One region of the Janthinobacterium sp. PAMC25594 genome, then DNA from elsewhere that is predicted to be linked to it. Evidence: predicted binding sites of a transcription regulator. Region 1 holds the regulator's gene; the other holds the start of a gene.
What was found. The regulator FliA, encoded in region 1, starts transcription of late flagellar genes. The targets are predictions, from matches to a motif close to CTAAAGTTTNNNNNNNNNNNGCCGNTA.
Positions count from the first base shown of each region.

Region 2: a site for FliA is predicted at 2,708-2,734, ahead of KY494_RS11975 (DUF5610 domain-containing protein). Genes of this name have one in related genera too.

Region 1 covers NZ_CP080377.1:5,357,631-5,363,631, reverse strand. The annotation lists gene KY494_RS24075 (hypothetical protein) at 1-32, opposite strand, end outside; gene KY494_RS24070 (translation initiation factor Sui1) at 106-468, opposite strand; gene motD (flagellar motor protein MotD) at 519-1,292, opposite strand; gene KY494_RS24060 (flagellar motor protein) at 1,309-2,055, opposite strand; gene KY494_RS24055 (RNA polymerase sigma factor FliA) at 2,037-2,768, opposite strand; gene KY494_RS24050 (antiactivator of flagellar biosynthesis FleN protein) at 2,813-3,676, opposite strand; gene flhF (flagellar biosynthesis protein FlhF) at 3,669-4,997, opposite strand; gene flhA (flagellar biosynthesis protein FlhA) at 5,311-6,001, opposite strand, start outside.
Region 2 covers NZ_CP080377.1:2,637,263-2,643,263, reverse strand. The annotation lists gene KY494_RS11990 (LemA family protein) at 1-120, opposite strand, end outside; gene pyrF (orotidine-5'-phosphate decarboxylase) at 278-1,102, shown strand; gene sbcB (exodeoxyribonuclease I) at 1,212-2,660, opposite strand; gene KY494_RS11975 (DUF5610 domain-containing protein) at 2,806-3,435, shown strand; gene KY494_RS11970 (GGDEF domain-containing protein) at 3,437-4,402, opposite strand; gene KY494_RS11965 (HPF/RaiA family ribosome-associated protein) at 4,666-5,043, opposite strand; gene KY494_RS11960 (DUF1345 domain-containing protein) at 5,239-5,904, opposite strand; gene KY494_RS11955 (MFS transporter) at 5,947-6,001, opposite strand, start outside.

The sequences.
Region 1 (6,001 bases):
GCGATGGCGATACCGGTCAGTTTGCTATTCATGATGAGGTGGCGCATAAAAGGAAATGCACGTTACCACAGGTGCGCGGCGGCATGCCGCACGCGGCGCGGGCAATCAGCCGCCGGCTTTTTTCGCCTGGTGACCCAGCCTGGTCAGCGCAGCAAGGATGGTGTCGACATGGTCGCCCTGCACTTCGATCACGCCATCCTTGACGGTGCCGCCCGAGCCGCATTGCGCGCGCAGCTGCTTGCCCAGCAGGGCCAGCGCGATGGCGTCCAGCGCCAGGCCTTTCACCACGGTGACGCTCTTGCCGCCGCGGCCCTTGGTCTGGCGCGACACGCGCGCCGCGCCATCGCCGATTGGTGCCGCCTTGGCTTGCGCCTTGCACGCGCATTGTGCCAGCGGCTGGCGGCAGGCGGGACACATGCGGCCCGTTTCGGTGGAGTAGACGAGACCGCCCAGGGAGCTGCTTTTCATGAGGAAGAGATAAAAAGGGAGAAGGCCGCGATTGTACCAAGCGGCAGGGTTCAGTTGGCCGGCGCCGGCGCCGTCGGCACTTCCGTCACCGTCTCGGGGATGCCCGACAAAATCGTCACGGCGACCCGGCGGTTGCGCGCGCGCCCTTCCGGCGTGGCGTTCGGCGCCACGGGGATGTTGTCGGCGTGGCCCACGGCCGTCAGGCGCGACGCCTGCACGCCGCTGGCGATGAACAGGCGCACCACGGCACTGGCGCGCGCGGCCGACAATTCCCAGTTCGAGGCAAAATTGGAATTGCTGATCGGCTGGACATCCGTATGTCCTTCCACCTGCACGTCGTGCGTGTCATCCTTGAGCAGCACGGCAACGGCGCGCAAGGCCTGGTCCGACTCCATCGTCAGGCGTGCCGCACCCGGGTCGAACAGCACGCTGGCATTGATTTCCACGCTCACGCCGCGGCTCGTCTGCGTGACCCGCACCTTGCCTTCCTTGACCAGCGGCGCCAGGGTGGACGTGAGGTCCTGCGCCAGGCGCGTCATGTGTTCGCGCTCGCGGCGGATGGCTTCCGTGCGGCGTTTCAGGGCGGGATTCGGCAGCGGGATCGCTTGCGGCGCTTCCATGATGATGGGCGGCGCGCCCTTTTCCAGGCTGAAGGCCTGGCCGATGGCGTTCTGGAAGACGCGGTATTTACCTTCGTTGACTTGCGAAATCGCATACATGACGACGAAAAAGGCGAACAGCAGGGTGATGAAGTCGGCATACGAGATCAGCCAGCGGTCCTGGTTGTCCGGTTCCTCGTCATACTTCCTGCGCGCGCGCCGCATCATGGTCAATGCTCGCTCAGTGCTCGTGAAGCAGGCTGGCGACGCGCTCTTCGATGATGCGCGTGTGGTCGCCCGTGGCGATGTCGTACAGCACGGCGGCCGTGATTTCATACTGCAGCACGCGGCGCGAGACGATGGCCTTGAGCTTGTTCGCCACCGGCAGGAACAGCAGATTGGCCAGGCCGACGCCATAAATCGTCGAGACAAACGCCACGGCGATGCCGCTGCCCAGTTTGCTCGGGTCGGTGAGGTTTTCCATCACGTGGATCAGGCCCAGCACGGCGCCCAGGATGCCAATGGTGGGCGAATAGCCGGCCGCCGATTCCCACACCTTGACGGCCTGGCGCTCGGCCATTTCGTAGGCGGAGATTTCCACGTCGAGCAGCTGGCGCAGCTTGTCGGGCGCGATGCCGTCGACGATCATCCTCAGCCCCTTGGCATTGAAGCGGTCGGCCGTGTTTTCCATCAGGCGTTCAAGCGCCAGCGTGCCGTCGCGGCGCGCCGTCAAACTCCATTGCCCGATGTCGCGCGCCAGCGCGGCACGCGTGTCGGCTGGCGGCAGGAAGACCCAGCGCAGCATTTCCAGGCCGCGCACGAAGGTGCGCAGCCGCGTTTGCAGCAGCACGGCGCCGAAGGTGCCGACGATGACGATGGCAAAGGCGGCCGGCTGCAGCAGGGAGGCCATCTTGCCGCCTTCCAGTGCCTGGCCGACCAGGAGGCCCGCCAGCGCCAGCGCCAGCCCGATTACGCTGGACCAGTCCACGCCAGCTCCCTCAAGGTTGCGCGCAGGCGCGCGACGGCCTGGGTATGCAGCTGCGAGACGCGCGATTCGGACACGCCCATCACCGCGCCGATCTCCTTCAGGTTCAGCTCTTCTTCGTAGTACAGGCCCATGAGTATTTTCTCGCGTGGCGGCAGCGCGTCGATGGCATCGATCACGGATTGCCGGAAATCGGTATCGAGCAGGGACCGCAAGGGGTCGCTGTCCTCGTCCACGCAATGGCGGTCGAGAAAGCTGTCATTGCCGTCCGGGTCATGAAAGTCTTCGTAGTACAGCAACTGGTGGCCGCCGCCGTCGCCCAGCATTTCCTGGTAATCGACCAGCGACATTTTCAGCAGTTTCGCCACTTCCGACTCCGTCGGCGGGTGTCCCAGGCGCTGTTGCAAGGTGCTCATCGCCTCTTCGATCTTGCGCATGTTCTGGCGCATGCTGCGCGGCAGCCAGTCGCTGGTGCGCAATTCGTCGAGCATGGCGCCGCGGATGCGCAGCACGGCATACGTCTCGAACTGCGCGCCATGCGTCTCTTCATAGCGGCTGATGGCGTCGAGCAGGCCGATCATGCCGGCCTGGATCAGGTCATCGACCTCGACCGAAGGCGGCAATTTCGCCTTCATATGGTGCGCCAGACGCTTCACCAACGGAATGTGCTCCGTCAGCAAATAGTCCTTGTTCGATTTCCCTTTGACCGTGTACATAGGCTGCTTATTGTTTTAACTGCTATCGTGTGCTGATGATGGATTCAGACGCTGAACTGATGCGGACTCCCCGTCTGGTACAAGGTGCCACCGAGCACCGGCGCCGCGGAACGGGCCAGTCGCTCGGCCAGTCCGCGAAACGCCACCGAGGCTCCCGCCAGCGGAAAGGCATCGACCACGCTGCGGCCCAGACGCGCCGCGCGGTGCAGATACTCATCGGCAGGCACCGATCCCATCGAAGTCAGTTTCACGGCCAGGTAGCGGCTCGCCGCCTGCGCCATATTATCGTATACCACTTTTGCCTCGGATTCGGAAGCGCCGGTGACAAGAATACCGAACGGACGGCGTCCCAACTCCTGGCTCAGGCGCTTGATCAGGCAGTACGCCGCCTTGATCGAAGTGGCGCTGGTCGACACTTGCACCACGATATCGGACGAGGCCATCAGCGGCACGGGGAAGCAATCGCCCTCGTCGGCCATGACGCCGTCGACCAGCACGATGCCGCTCTGGCGCGCCAGCACCTCGAAGGTCTTGCCCAGGCGGCGCAGTTCGTCCGCGCCCGCATAATCCATGCTGTCCATCAGGTGGTTGCGCGCGCCCAGGCTGGCCACGCCGAAGCCTTGCGGCACCTGGTGGATGACCTGGTTCAGGCCGCATTGCTGGCGCGCCACGTCGCGCAGGCTGGCGCCGTGCGCCAGTCCCAGGCGCGCGGCGACGCCATCGCTGCCGCCGCTGGCGTCGAGCAGCAGCACGTCATTGCCGCCGTAGACCAGCGAGGCGCCCAGGTTGACCAGCATGGCGCCCTTGTCGTCCTGCGGCGTGGCCGATAAAAATGTCATCACGCGCGGCTGCGGGCCGGCCAGCATGCGGCGCAAGCCTTCGGCCTGGTCGAAATCGAAATTAGCCAAGGCGCACCCCGCGCGCTTCATTGTTGCGGGCGGCCGCCTGCGCCATCAACAGCGGCAGTTCGGCATCGGAAAACTGCGTCGCTGCCGCATCGCGCTTGAGCTTGAAGGCGCGGTCGATCAGGTAGCCGCGGTCGGCCAGGTACAGGTCTTCCGGCACGCGCTGGCCGTTCGACACATAAAACAGGTTCAGTTTCTGGCGGATCACCACGTCGAGCACGTTGCCGATCGAGGCCGCTTCATCGAGCTTGGTCATGATGCAGCCGGCCAGGCCGCTGCCCTGGTAGGCACGCACCACTTCATTCAGCGTTTCCTGCGTCGCCGTGGAGTTCAGGCACAGCAAACGTTTCACGTCGGCGCCCGCGCCCGACAGCATGGCCACCTGCTCCGTCACCATCTGGTCGCGCTGGCTCACGCCCACCGTATCGATCAGCACCGTGTGCTTGTTCTTCAATTCTTTCAGGGCGATGCGCAAGTCCGCCTCATCCTTCACCGAATGCACCATCACGCCGAGGATCTTGCCGTAGATGCGCAGCTGTTCGTGCGCGCCGATACGATAGGCGTCCGTGGTGATCAGGGCCAGTTTTTCCGGGCCGTGGCGCATCACGCAGCGGGCCGCCAGCTTGGCCGTGCTGGTGGTCTTGCCGACGCCGGTCGGGCCGACCAGGGCGAATACGCCGCCCTGCTCCAGCATGGCGTCTTCATTGGCGACCGTATTCAGGTTGCGGCTGAGGACGGTCTTGATCCAGCGCATGCTTTGCGCGCCATCGAGGCCGGCGGGCAGCTTGTCGATCAGGTAGCGCGCCAGGCTGGCCGAGAAACCGGCAGCCAGCATTTCGCGCAGCACCACGGCTTTTTGCGGCTCGCGCTGCTGCGTCGAGCCCCACGAGATTTCCGCCAGCTGGGTTTCCATCATGCCGCGCATGGCGCGGATTTCATTCATCATGCCGCTCATCTCGGCGGCGGCGTTCTCTTTGACGTGCGCCAGCGCGCTGGCCATCATCTGCTGCATGCGGGCCATGTCCACTGGCTCGCCGGCTGCCTGGCGCGGCGCGGCAGGACGTGGCGCAGCCGGGCGCTGGGCCGGGGCGGCCGGACGCTGCGGCGTGGCGAACTGGGTCTGCAATTGGGGACGGGGCTGGGACATTTCGGACGCGGCCGGCGGCGACGCCAGCGAAGCGGCATCGTCATTGGCCAGCGCGAGGATTTCCACCACGCCATCGGCCTGGCGGTTCGACAGGATCACGGCATCGGGACCCAGCGCTTCGCGCACCTTGCGCAGCGCATCGCGCGACGAGGCGCCCGTAAATTTCTTCACATTCATGACCGGCCTCCCAGGGCGGGGGTGGCGCAATATAGGCTGAACTGTGTGACCATCGTCGACTCCTGTTGCTTGGATGCTGTCTTCCACATGGACACAGATCACCCTGACAGTTTCCATTATTAGCGATGCTTGGAGGAAATGATCGAAGGAACAGGACGGGAAAGTACCCGTTATTCAGTTTGCCAGCAGGAAATTGATGAAAAAATAAGCAAAAATGGTGGAAGCAAGAGCTGGGGTCAGTCGCTCACGACCGGAGTGCATCTCATTGAGACGCACTCCCCGCCGGGTCTGACCCCGGTACTAATGCTGTCAACTACTGCGCGCCCACCAGCGCCGTGACGCGGATGGTCTTGGTTTCCGGCACTTCCGCATGCGACAGCACTTTCAGCTGCGGCAAGGCGCGGCGCAAGAAGCGCGACAACAGGGCGCGCAGCGGCGCCGGCACCAGCAGCACCGGCGTCAGGCCCAGCGCCTCCTGCTGCTGCGCGGCCAGCCCCGCCTGGTGGGCGATGGTATCGGCCAGGCCCGGCTCGATGCCCGCGCCGTCGCCGCCGTTGCCCATGGCTTGCATCAGCAGGCGCTCCAGGCGGCTGTCGAGGGTCATCACGGACAATTCGGCGGCACCGGGGAACAGTTGCTGCACGATGGCGCGGCCCAGCGATACGCGCACCAGCGCCGTCAGCTCGTTCGGGTCTTGCGTATTGACCGTATGCTCGGCCAGGGTTTCGATGATGGTGCGCATGTCGCGGATGTGCACGCCCTCGGCCAGTAGGTTCTGCAGCACTTTTTGCAAGGTCGACAGCGACAGCATCTTCGGCACCAGGTCTTCCACCAGGCGCGGCGCATCCTTGCCCAGGTGGTCGAGCAGCGACTGCACTTCCGCGCGGCCCAGCAGTTCGGAAGCGTGCGAGGTAATCAGGTGGTTCAGGTGCGTGGCCACCACGGTGCCCGCATCGACGACCGTGTAGCCCATCGATTGCGCCTGGTCGCGCAAGCTGGCGTCG
Region 2 (6,001 bases), 2.7 Mb from region 1:
CTTGGTGGCTTCATCCTTGCTCTGGAAGTCGTTGTAGCCGCAGCCCGTCAGGATGCCGGCCAGGATGGTGATGCTCAGCGTCAGGCGCAGCCATTGGGTGAATTGTTTGGTGATTTGCATGATGGTTTCCGTGCAGAGTAAAAGGGATGCGGCAAATATACCTGAAACGGCCCGCCATGTCGGTTTAATAAGCGCCAGCCGCTGCCACCGGCTGACTTGACAGGTCCGCGCCGCGTTACAATACGGGGTTTGCAACTGAATATAGAGAAGGTGTGCCGTGAATTTCATCAATAAATTATCCGCCGCATGGACGGCCAATAATTCCCTGCTGTGCGTGGGACTGGACCCAGATCTGGCGAAACTGCCGGCCGAACTGCGCGATCTGCCCGATGGAATCACCACCTTTTGCACGCGCATCATCGACGCCACGGCCGACCTGGCCTGCGCCTTCAAGCCGCAGATCGCGTATTTCGGCGCGCTGGGCGCGGAAAAGCAGCTGGAAGACATCTGCCGCTACGTGCGCGAAAATTACCCGCACATCCCGCTGATCCTCGACGCGAAGCGGGGCGACATCGGCGCGACGGCCACGCAATACGCGCGCGAAGCGTTCGAGCGCTATGGCGCCGACGCCGTCACCGTGAATCCCTACATGGGCGAGGATTCGCTCGATCCCTACCTGGCGTGGCAAGACCGCGGCGTGATCATCCTGTGCCGCACCTCGAACCCGGGCGGCTCGGACCTGCAATTCCTCGACACGGACGGCGTGCCCCTGTACCAGCGCGTGGCGCGCCTGGTGGCCGAGAAATGGAACAAGAATGGCCAGTGCGCACTCGTCGTCGGCGCCACTTTCCCTGAAGAACTGGCGCAAGTGCGCGCCATCGTGGGCGACATGCCGCTGCTGGTGCCCGGCATCGGCGCCCAGGGCGGCGATATCGCCGCCACCGTCGGCGCGGGCCAGACGGCGAACGGCATGGGCATGATGATCAGCTCATCGCGCGCCATCATCTACGCCACGCCGCAAGCGGGCGAAGATTTCGCCGACGCGGCCCGCCGTGTGGCGATTGAAACGCGCGATGCGATCAATCAACACCGCGCAGCGTAGGTCGGACTAGCGGCGACGCCGCGTAATCCGACAACACCGGTAACGTCAACAATGTTGTCGGATTACGCGGGGCCTTGCCCCGCTAATCCGACCTACCCGGCCTGGTCCTTCAGTCGCGCATGGGCGCCACCATCTCCGCGTAATCGTACAGTTCACCGAGAATCTCTTCTCCCCGCTCATCGACGGATTCCGACAGCACGTCGATTTCCGTAAACAGCATTTCGATGGTGCGGGCACCGCCGTCGCCGTCGAACAGGCGGGCGGCGCGGTGCTGTTCCCAGCGCAGGCTTTCCGCTTCGCTCAGGGTTTGCGGGAAATTGCGCGCGCGATAGCGGAACAGCAATTCCTGCAGGCGCTCGTCGGCAAACGAGGGGCGGGCCGTGGCCAGCCTGGCCGGCGTGTCGCGGCGCAGCGATTCGAGCAGGCGGCGGTCGTCGTTGCTGACGAAACCGTTGTACAAATCCTCATCCACGTCCAGCGCGACGTTCGCGCCCGGACGCTGGAACACTTCGGCCCAGATGGCGTCCATGTTCGGCGCCGTGGCAGCCAGCTGGGCGTTGACCTTCGCCGCATCCACGTCGATGCCCCATTGCGCGGCCATGGCGGGCGACAGGGTCTTTAAATTGCCGACCAGCATGGGTGACTTGTTCAGGTGCACGCTTTTCACGGGCAGGCGCGTCATGCCTTCCGGCATGGCTTCCTTGCGCGCGAACAAACGCGTGCGGATGGTGTCGGCGTCCAGGCTGAACAGTTCGCGCGGATCGTAGGCGCAATCCCAGACGAGAATTTCATTTTTGTTGCTTGGATGCGTGGCCAGCGGCCAGACGATGCCCAGGCAGCCCCGTTCGGCGGGGAACATGCCGGACACGTGCAGGAAAGGCTGGCGCTCGCCAGCGGCCAGGTGCATGCCCATTTCGCTGGCGACCCGGTCCTTCTTGTGCAGGGCCAGGCAGAATTCGAACAGTTTCGGCTGTTTTTCGCGGATCAGGCGGGCCAGGGCGATGGTGGCGCGCACGTCGGACAGCGCATCATGCGCCGCTTCGTGGGCCAGGCCATTGGCCTTGCTCAAGTGTTCCAGCTTGAAACTGGTCTGGCCATCGTCGCGCTTTGGCCATTGAATGCCTTCCGGGCGCAGCGCGTGCGTCATGCGCACCACGTCGAGGATGTCCCAGCGGCCGCAATGGTTTTTCCATTCGCGCGCATACGGGTCGATCAGGTTGCGCCAGAACAGGAAACGCGTGACTTCATCGTCGAAACGGATGGTGTTGTAGCCGACGCCGATGGTGCCCGGTTCCGAAAAGGCCGCTTCGATGGTGGCGGCGAACTGGTGCTCCGGCACGCCCAGCTGCAAGCATTGCTGCGGCGTGATGCCCGTGATCAGGCACGCTTGTGGATCGGGCAGGAAATCATTTGCAGGCTGGCAATACAGCATGATGGGTTCGCCGATCTCGTTGAGTTCGGCATCCGTGCGGATGGCGGCGAACTGGGCCGGGCGGTCGCGGCGCGGCTGGGCGCCAAAGGTTTCGTAGTCGTGCCAAAGGAAAGTCTGGGTAGTCATTGATGTCGTTGCTTAATTGGTTATCTGGGCCGCTCAAGGAGTCGCTGCTACAGTTTTCTGAAAACCTGCCGATACTACACGAGAGGATGGTCATCACCGCGTTTCCCGCATGGTGGCATACATTGTCCGTTCAAGGAGGTCTATCGTGTCAATTCCCATCGCCGCAAGCGGCAATTCCACCCCTTCCGTGACTTCCGTCAGTACGGGTGTTGCCGGCAAGGACGATAAAGTCCAACAAAAGGACGGCGTCAACACTGAAATGAGCGTGAACGACCGCACCAAGCTGCAGTTGAATGCCTCCATCATGCAGGCGTCGCTGAATGTCTCGATCGGTTCGGAAAACGAGCCGCTGGCGCTGCTGTACAAGACGGCCATCACGAATATCAATGAAGCGCTGAAGGGCCAGTACGGCGACGATGCGATCCAGAATGCGGCCTCGCAAGACAATAGCGCCGAAGCGACGGCGAGCCGCATCGTATCGCTGTCGACGGGTTTTTTTGACGCGTTCAAAAAACAGAATCCCGGCCTGGACGACGATACGGCCCTGACCAAGTTCATGGACACCATCAGCGGCGGCATGGAAAAAGGCTTCAAGGAAGCGCGCGATATCCTGGGCGGCTTGAAAGTGCTGAATGGCGATATCGCCGGCAATATCGACAAGACGTACGAGCTGGTGCAGAAGGGTTATGCGGATTTCATCGCCGCGCACAGCAGCAAGAAGGACGACGCCGCCAAGCCGGATGCGGCCAAGCCGGCCGATAGCAAGGCTGCCTGAGCTACAGCATGACCCGGTTGCGGCCGCCAGCCTTCGCGCGATACAAAGCCGCGTCGGCCGTGGCGATCAGCGCCTCGTCGTCCTGTTCGGCCGCCAGGCTGGCCACGCCGAAGGAACCCGTGATGTGCGGCAGCGCGCTGCGCATGTCGGCGAAGATGACGGCCTGCTGCATGCGCTCGCACAGGCGCTCGGCCACCCGCAGGGCCACGTGTTCGTTGGTATCGGGCAAGATCACCATCATTTCCTCGCCACCATAGCGCACGGCAAAATCCGTGGGCCGCAGCGCTGCACCCAGCACTTGCGCGGCGATGCGCAGCGCCTGGTCGCCCGCCTGGTGGCCGTGCGTGTCGTTGAAGCGCTTGAAATGGTCGAGGTCTATCATCACCAGCGACAGCGGCGAGCCGCTGGCGTGGGCCGTGATGATCATGTTCGGCAGCAAATCAGTCAGCCAGGCACGGTTGTACAGGCCCGTCAGGCTGTCGACCATCGACAGCTGGCGGTAGAATTCGCCCAGTTTCTGACGCCGGCGCAGCAGGGCATTGGCGGCGCGGATGCGGAAGGACAGCAAGCGCAACAGGTTGCGCGCCAGGCCGTTCGATTGCTCGATCAATTCCCAGACGACGGCCGCGTCGATCACCAACAAGTCGGTTTCTTCCAGGGCGGAAATGGCGGCCAGGTTGCTCGCTTCATCGAGCACCGATTGTTCGCCCACGCTTTCGCCGGGCAAGACCTTGCTGACGGTGCCGTCATCCATGCCCGTGTGGGTGTCGGCCGCCACGGCCAGCGAGCCGCGCAGGACGATGTACAGGCTGGTGCCCTGGCTGTCGGCAATGGCTTCGCCCGCTTCGAGGCGCATGACGGGGCAGGGCGCCAGCATGGCGGCCGTCTGGCTGTCCGCAGCATCGCTAAATAGCTGTAAATCGCCGATGTTGCAGCCTGAAGCGCCGAAGTTACCGATCTGTTCCACAATCACACTTTCAAAAAGCCGGTGCGCGCGAGCAGAGGACCGGTGTCTTCATGATAGCGTAAAGCGGCCTTGGCTGTAACGGCAAAGGCTTGCTTGATGTCACTTACTGTGGGAAATACGACAATTATTTCATTGCCGTGTCAGTAAGCTGGAATGCCGCTGGTTCTGGCATTGTTGTTGCCGCGCGCGAAAGGCGGGGCGGATGTGCAAAGGCAGCCTTGAACGGCTGCCTTGGTCACTGAAGAGTGCTGCAGTGGGGGAAGTTACTCGGCGGTTTCTTCCGCTTCAGCCGTATCGATCACGGCATTCTTGCCGGTGGCGTGGCGCTTGCTGTCTTGCAGGCGGCCCAGGGCGCTATCGATGGCGCGTTTCAGTTTGTCGGTGGCGCCGGCAACGGATTGATGCACGGTGGCGTTCTGTTCGGTCACGGCAATCGGTTGATAGCCAGCAACGCGTGCTTCCATGACGCAGCGGATATCGTCGGCGCCGCCTTTCGGGCCATTCGTGTCGCTGATGTGGACTTCGATGCGGGTCAGGTTGTCGCGGAAGCGGTTCAGTGCGCTTTCAAGTACGGATTGCACATGTTCGTTCAGTCCAGCGGTGTTGGCGATGGTGCTGTCGGTATGAATATTGATTTGCATATGCTTACTCCTGTCAATTCAAAAAAAACCCATCTCAGGCGTGCTGCGGCCTGGTTGTTGCTTCATGCACATGACCTCTGTGCATGGAACTTATCTTACTCCTCTTTCCAGTATTTCAAGAGAGTGCGCACGATTAAGATGAGCTTAACCCTTCAGCCAGGTCAAGTTTCCTTCTGGAATCTTTTTTCCTGCTGTTTATCCATTGATCAAGCCGGCGGCAATATTGATGGACAGTCCCAGCACGACCAGGTTGAAGAAAAAGCTCAGCACGGATTGCCCCAGCACGATCTGTCGCATCAGGCGCGTCTGCACGCACACGTCCGACGTTTGCACGGCCACGGCGATGGTGAAGGCGAAATACAAAAAATCCCAGTAATCGGGGTTCTGCTCGTCGTCGGGAAACTTCAGCGGGCGCAGCGCGGGGTCGGCCTGGTAATACAGGTGGGCATAATGAAAGCAGAACAGGGTGCCGACGAGGAACCAGGAGCCGACCAGGGTGAGGATCGTCAAGCCGTAATGCAGCGCGCGCTCGTCCGGCGCCATGTCTTTCATCGAAGACAGCTGCGAGACGATGGCCACCAGGCTCATCACGGATGCGACGGACAGGGCCGACAGCACCGTGGCCGCTCGCTCATCCTGGCGCGCCGCCATGGTTTTGACCTTGTGGTGGTTGGCGCGCATCATCATCCAGGCCATCGTCGCCAGGTAGAACCAGACGGCCACGTTCCACGCCGTCAGCAAACGCGTCATCTGTTGCCAGGACGAGGGCAGCAGCAGGCCGGCCGCCACGCCGATGGCCGTGGCCATGCTCAGGTGGGGGCGGCTGCGGATGAAGCTGTGCAAGGGAAACGTGATTTTCATGGTGCAAGTTAGTCAGTCAGTGGCAATAGCGCATCTTAGCTGTTAGCTTGCGCTTGCGGTGGCCGTTCTGGCGGCCGCTTCCTTTTCGTGGTGGGGG